Regions from separate parts of the Micromonospora sp. NPDC047527 genome, predicted to be linked through region 1. Evidence: riboswitches for the same ligand, from Rfam matches in the RefSeq annotation. Region 1 holds a riboswitch; the other holds the start of a gene.
The links. Region 1 has a riboswitch for cyclic di-AMP ahead of ABZ808_RS27270 (hypothetical protein). Riboswitches for the same ligand answer to the same signal wherever they lie in the genome.
Positions count from the first base shown of each region.

Region 2: another riboswitch for cyclic di-AMP. It lies ahead of ABZ808_RS15090 (C39 family peptidase); the one in region 1 lies ahead of ABZ808_RS27270 (hypothetical protein).

Region 1 covers NZ_JBEYTK010000009.1:100,402-103,800, reverse strand. Annotated here, with positions in the region: gene ABZ808_RS27280 (AAA family ATPase) at 1-483, shown strand, start outside; gene ABZ808_RS27275 (cation diffusion facilitator family transporter) at 589-1,506, shown strand; cyclic di-AMP (ydaO/yuaA leader) riboswitch at 1,647-1,778, shown strand; gene ABZ808_RS27270 (hypothetical protein) at 1,832-2,851, shown strand; gene ABZ808_RS27265 (SRPBCC family protein) at 3,144-3,399, opposite strand, start outside.
Region 2 covers NZ_JBEYTK010000003.1:451,899-455,297, forward strand. Annotated here, with positions in the region: gene ABZ808_RS15085 (hypothetical protein) at 64-825, shown strand; cyclic di-AMP (ydaO/yuaA leader) riboswitch at 1,112-1,253, shown strand; gene ABZ808_RS15090 (C39 family peptidase) at 1,497-2,333, shown strand; gene ABZ808_RS15095 (alpha/beta hydrolase) at 2,458-3,204, shown strand; gene ABZ808_RS15100 (CDP-glycerol glycerophosphotransferase family protein) at 3,213-3,399, opposite strand, start outside.

The DNA.
Region 1 (3,399 bases):
GCCCGGGACCAGGCGTTGGGCCGCCGCAAGCGGCACGACTTCACGCTGACCACCAACTACCGCAACTCGGCGGAGATCTTCGCGGTGGCGGCGGCCGAGATCCGCCGGCTCTATCCGGACCTGCCGCTGCCGAGGGCCGTCCGCTCCACCGGGGTCGACCCGGTGGAGCTGGTGGTGCCGGCAGCCGGGTTGGAGACCGCGGTCGTGGAGGCGGCCGCCGGCCTGCTGGCCGAGGTGGACGGCACGGTGGGGGTGATCACGCCGGTCCCCCGCCGGGACGAGGTCGCCGGTTGGCTCGGCGCGCTCGGCGCGTCGCGGTTGCAGGTGGTGACCAGCCTGGAGGCCAAGGGCATGGAGTACGACGGCGTGGTGCTTGTCGCACCGAGCGAGATCCGGGCGGATCCGGGGGCGGGCGTACGCACGCTCTACGTCGCGCTGTCCCGTGCCACCCAGCGGCTCACCACCATCGACCCGATCGGCTGAATCCGAATCGGCGCGGCCCGGAGTCGGCACTGGCGGACAGTTGCATACATAGCGATGTGAGCATACATTTGACCCGGTCCCGGACGGCAACGGAGGGTGGGTGTCGTGGGTGCAGGTCATGACCACCACCACGCCTCGGTCGCCAATGCCGCGCACCAGCACCGGGGCCGACTCTGGGCGGCATTCGGGCTGCTCGCCACCCTGATGGTGGTCGAGGCGGTGGCCGCCCTGCACACCGGCTCGCTGGCCCTGCTCTCCGACGCCGGGCACATGTTCACCGACGTGCTCGGCATCGGGATGGCGCTCGCCGCGATCACCGCCACCCAACGGGCCACCGGCGACCCGCAGCGCACCTTCGGGCTCTACCGCCTCGAGGTGCTCGCCGCCCTGGCCAACGCCGTCCTGCTCTCCGGCGTGGCGATCTACGTGGTGGTCGAGGCGATCCGCCGGTTCGGCGACCCGCACGAGGTGGTGGCCGGCCCGATGCTCGCGGTGGCCGTCCTCGGCCTGCTCGCGAACGTGGTCGCGTTCGCCCTGCTCCGCACCGGGGCCCGGGAGAGCATCAACCTCCAGGGCGCCTACCTGGAGGTGCTCGGCGACCTGCTCGGCTCGGTCGGCGTGATCGGGGCGGCACTGCTCATCACGGTCACCGACTGGTGGTGGGCCGACCCACTGGTGGCGGTCGCCATCGGCGTGTTCATCCTGCCGCGCACCTGGCGGCTCGGCCGCGCCGCAGTCCGCATCCTGGTGCAGGCCGCCCCGGAACACCTCCAGGTCACCGCCGTACACGACCGGCTGGCCGCCGTGCCCGGCGTCGTCGAGGTGCACGACCTGCACGTCTGGACGCTCACCTCGGGCATGGAGGTAGCCTCCGCACACCTGACCATGGCCCCCGGCGCGGAGGTCGGCGCCGTGCTCACCGCCGCGCGTGCCGCCCTCCAGGAAGACTTCCGGATCGAGCACGCCACGCTCCAGATCGAGCCCGGGGCCGCACCCGGTGCCTGCGGTGCCGTCACCTGGTGACAATTTGCCGAGATTTCATCGCATTAGTCGACATTCACGGTGACGACGTACGCACCGTCCGTCACATTCGCTGCACCTGCCCCAGCGGCACCGGTAGGCTCTGTCTCGGCCACCACCCGGCGGCGCCCTCCCGGCGCCGGTGGGGGCCGCCGCCTAATCGCCCGAGAGGGCGAACCGGGGAACCACGTTCCTGGGGTGCATCCGCGTCAGCGGTAGGGATCTTCCGTCCCGAACCCGTCAGCTAACCCGGTCGGCGGCTAACGGAAGGACACGAATAGTGGCACCAGCACGACCCCCCGCCGCCCGACTGGCGGCGCTGATCGTCATGATGTTCACCCTCGGCGTCGCGATCCCGGCCGGCGCAGCCTCGGCCGCTCCCCCGGCCGCCCAGCGGGCCGCCGCGGCACCCAGCGACGACGAAGAGGGTGGCACCCCGGCCCTGCGGGCCCAGCTCGAAGCGGCCAGCAAGGGCTACCTCGACGCGAAGCGCGCCCTGGACACCTCCGTACAACGGCAGCAGCAACTCGCCACCAAACTGAAGACCACCGAAGCCGAGATGAACGAGCGCAACGGCAAGGTCGGTCAGATCGCCGGCGTCGCGTACCGCACCGGCCGGCTCAGCACCGTCTCGGCGCTGCTCAGCACCAACACCCCCGAAGGCTTCATGGATCGGGCCGCCGCGCTGGACGTGGTCGCCGCCAACGAGGACCGGGCACTGCGCGACCTCCTCGCCACCAAGGACGAGGCCAACCGCACCCGCGTCGCCCTCGACGGCGAGATCCGCGAGCAGCGCAAGCAGGTCGAGGTGATGGCCAAGCGCAAGGAACAGGCCGAGCGAGCCCTGACCGTGGCCACCACCAAGCCGCAGACCACCACCGCCGACACCAACTCCAACCGGGGCACCTCCAGCGCCAACGCCAAGGCCGCGCCGCGCAACTCCGACGGCTCCTGGCCGTCCGAGTCGTGCAGCGTCAACGACCCCACCCCGGCCAACGGCTGCATCACCCCCCGCACCCTGCACGCCCTCAACCAGGCCAAAGCCGCCGGCTTCACCCGGTACGTCTCCTGCCACCGCTCCGGCGGCTCCGGCGAGCACCCCAAGGGCCGGGCCTGCGACTTCGCCGCGCAGAAGAACGGCTTCGGCGGAGACGCCACCGGCGGCGACAAGACGTACGGCAACAACCTGGCCGCGTACTTCATCCGCAACGCCGACCGGCTCGCCGTGCTGTACGTGATCTGGTACAGGCAGATCTGGCTACCCAGCAGCGGGTGGAAGTCCTACAGCGGAGCGGGCGGCGACCCGTCCAGCGATCACACCAACCACGTGCACCTGTCCGTGTACTGACCCCGACCCGGCCGGCGCCTCTCCGATGTGGGGCGCCGGCCGTCGGCCCTCAGGCCGCTGAGCAGGCTGGTCTGGCACCTGCCGCACCCCGATTGCCCGGCAACGCCAGCCATGATCGCGCTGCAACCAGGATGTAGTGGCCTCGCAAGCGGCCGGAGGCCACTACATCCTGGATCGAGCACGATCATGGCGAGGTCGCCGCGCGCCGGGCGCGGCTCGCGGCGGGACGGGGCGCGGCGCGCGAGGGCAGGGCGGCTCGCGGCGTGGCGGGGCGGCGTGGGCGCGGGTGTGGTCAGGCGGGATTTGGGGGGTTGTCGGTGCGGTCGAGGGCCGCGCCGAGTCGGGTCGCCAGGGCCAGGTGGGCGGCTCTGGCCTGGCGAAACGCGTACCGGAAAAGGGGCGCTGGCGCCCGCAGGGTGATCTCGACGTCGATCCGGACCAGGCCGTCCGGCTCGGTGCGTAGCCGGGTGTGGTTGCGCACCGTGGTGGCCGGCCACTGGCGGGCCACCGTGACGATCTCGTCGTCCTCGCAGACGAGCACGTCCGCC
Region 2 (3,399 bases), on a different contig from region 1:
CCGCCCTGGCCCGGACGGTCGTGCGGCTTCCCATCGCAACGCTCTCTTGCCGAGGTGCCGACCATGGAGACCGTCGTCTTCTACCAGTTCCTGACCGAGGTGCCGCAGGCCGTCGCCATCTGGTCGGCCCTGCTCCTGCTGGCGCTGACCGTGCTCGCCGTCCTGGTCGCCCGTCCCGAGCGGGACACCCCGGCGGTCGACCCGGCGCCCACCGCCCGGGAGTTGGCCGCCGCCGAGGCCGCCGACCTGCGCCGGTACGCCGAGGAGGTGGCCGTCGCCGCGGCCGGCGCGGCGCAGACCGCCCGCCGTCGGCGCGCCGACTGGCTGACCGCTCAGGAGCAGGTGGAGCAGGCCTGGATCAGGTACGACGAGGCGGACGCCGCCGCCCGTCGGTTCGCGGGCGCCGGGGCGCTGCCCACCCCGCGTACGCCCCGCACGCCCACCGAGTACGCGGCCCGGGAGCGCTACCTGCACCAGGCGGCGATGGCGGCGCACTGGCGGGGAGACCTGGCCATGCGGCAGCTCAGCGACGTGTTCGGCCACCGGCACGGTTGGGATCCGCGCCGGCACCCGGTGGAGCAGGAGGCGCTGCTCCACCGGGCGATCCGCAACGCGAGGCGGGCCGACTACGAGGTCGCCGCCGCGCGGGAACGGTTGGCGTGGCGCGACGCCGAGTTGGCCGCGTCCTCGGCGCGTGCCCTGGCCGACGAGGCGTACGCGGCGGCGGCTCGGCTGCGGCCGACCCGGGCGATGCCCCGCCGAACCGTGCGGGTGGCGGCCCTTCCGGCTGCTGCGGCGCGCTGGCGTCCGGCCCGGGTGGGCTGAACGCCCCGAATATTCGGTGAGCCCGGTCACACCTTCCGGAAACCGGGCGGCTGACGCGTTCGGCCGGATTGTTCGCGCGGATGTGTCGGCATTGTCGACGACCTGTCCGCTTGTCGACCTGAGGTGCCGCCGTAACCGCTCGTCCTATCGAGTCACGTCAGTGGCAATACGCCCAGAAATTGTCGCGCCGCCTGAGGTTTACGCAGCTGAACCAGGCTTGGCAGGGTTCAGGCCGGCCAGTAGTGTCGTCCCGTCCGGTGCGGTAATCGATCGCAAGTGGCGACGCCGCGCTGACCCGCTCAATCGTGATCAACGAACCGGGGACCCACCAGTAAGTCCGGGGTGAATCCGCGAGCCACGGCCCGCGGTAGGGCGATCTTCCCGCCCGAATCCGTCAGCTAACCCGGTAGGCGGTGTCGGAAGGAGTTCCATCCTCATGCAGCACCCCTGCACCCCTCGGCCATTCCTCCGCCTTCACGGCGTAGCGGTACCCGCGCTTGTCCGTCTCGTGACGGTGAGCTGACCCCCCGGGTCACCGCCTTTCCCGCCCGGCCGCGCCGGGCGTTCCCCTGAGCGGTTCACCATCCGCGGACCACGGTCCGCGCGCTGGCGCCTGCCCGAATATCGGGCTGCCCCGGTGTGCCGCTCTCCCCCCGAACCGTGGAGGAACCGTGAAGCACACCCTGCAGCGTCAGCTGCGTCGTCTCGCCACCGAACGTCCGTACCAGATCGCCGCCGCCTCCGTCGCGGCCCTCGCCATCGCGACCACCACCGGCACCCTGGTTGCCGGCGGCGATGACGCCCCGGCCAGCCAGCACACCGCGACAACGGTCGCCGAGATGCGCAGCGACACCGCCGCCTCCCGCAGCGAGGCCCGCGTCCCGTCCCCCTCGGCCAGCACCGCCCCGAGCACTGCCGCCCCGTCCGCCAGCGCCGCGTCGCCCGCCGCCAAGGCCAGCAGCGACCCGGACGTGACCGCCAAGAAGGCGGCACCGAAGCCACCCGCCACCAAGGTGCTCGACTACGACTACCAGGTGCAGAACACGTACTACAACTGCGGCCCTGCGGCCACCCGCAACGCCCTCAGCGCCGCCGGCATCAACCGCACCCAGAATCAGCTGGGCGCCGAGCTGGGCACCACCGAGATGGGCACCAACTCGGCCCTGGACACCACCCGGGTGCTCAACGCCGAGGTCAAGGGCTCTCCGTACCAGACCCGGATGTTCGCCGGCTCGCCCAGCCCGGCCCAGATGGACCGCCTCCAGGCTGATGTCGTCACCGCGATCACCGACGGTCGCGGCGTGGTGGCCAACGTGGCCGGGGACGCCGTCGACACCAACGGCGGCTGGCACTCCTACGGCGGCGGGCACTACGTCGCGGTGGTGGGCTACAAGGACGACGGCCGTACCGTGCGGATCGCCGACTCGGCCGACGCGGCAAACGCCGAGTACTGGATGACCACGATCGACCTGGCCAACTGGATCGCCACCCGGGGCTACTCCGCCTGACCCAGGTGGAGTCCGAAGACGCCGCGGGCGCCGACCCCCACGAGGGGCCGGCGCCCGCGGCGTCTTCGTCGATGCCGGGGCGACGGCTCTCGTCGCGGGCTGCGAACCGTGGGAGACTGCGGCCGTGGTGGATGAATCGGGTGGTCACGCCGACCGTAGGCCGGTCCTGCTTCTGCTGCACGGCATGGGGGCGACAGGTGACGTCTGGCTGCCCTGGGCGCCACTGTTGGAGCAGCACTGGCCCGGGCGGTGGCTGGCACCCGACCTCGCCGGCCACGGCTGGTCGGCCCCGCTGCCGTCGTACTCCTTCAGCGGTTTCGCCCAGCGGGTCGCCCAGGCTCTGGCGCCCGGTGACCGCATCGTGGTGCTCGGGCACTCGCTGGGTGGGGTGGTCGGCCTGGCGCTGGCCGCCCGCGCGGCCGGGACGCCGGTGGACGCCGTGGTCGGGTTGGGCATCAAGGCCGTCTGGTCACCGGACGAGCTGACCCGCGCCGTCGACCTCGCCGCCCGCCCGGTCAGCTGGTTCGCCAGCCGCGCCGAGGCGGCCCGCCGCTACCTGCGGGTCGCCGGCCTGGCCGGCCTGGTCCCACCGGACGATCCGATGGTGGACGCCGGCCTGCGCCAGGTCGACGGTCGGTGGCGCCTCGCGATGGACACGAGCGCGTTCGCCGTCGGCGAGCCCGATCTCGCCGCGCTGCTGGCGGCGACCGACGTGCCGGTGGTGCTGGCGCGCGGCGAGCACGACCCGATGGTCACCGACGCGCAGCTCAAGGAGTACGGCGTGCCGGTCGCCACGCTGCCCGGGCTCGGGCACAACGCGCACGTGGAGGACCCGGCGGCCGTGCTGGCGCTGCTGGACGCGTATCGCTGAGCGGTGGGTCAGGTCAGGGGAGTGAGCTGCGCCGGCCGTTCGGTCGCCTGGTGCGTCGGCGCCAGCTCCCGGCGGGCGGCGGTCAGGAACGCCTCGGCGTACGCGTCGGCGGGGAAGTCGCCCAGGTAGCGTCGGCGGGTGGCCCAGCGCGCCTCGGCCAGCGGGTCGGTGTCGAGCAGCGAGGTCAGCACCTCG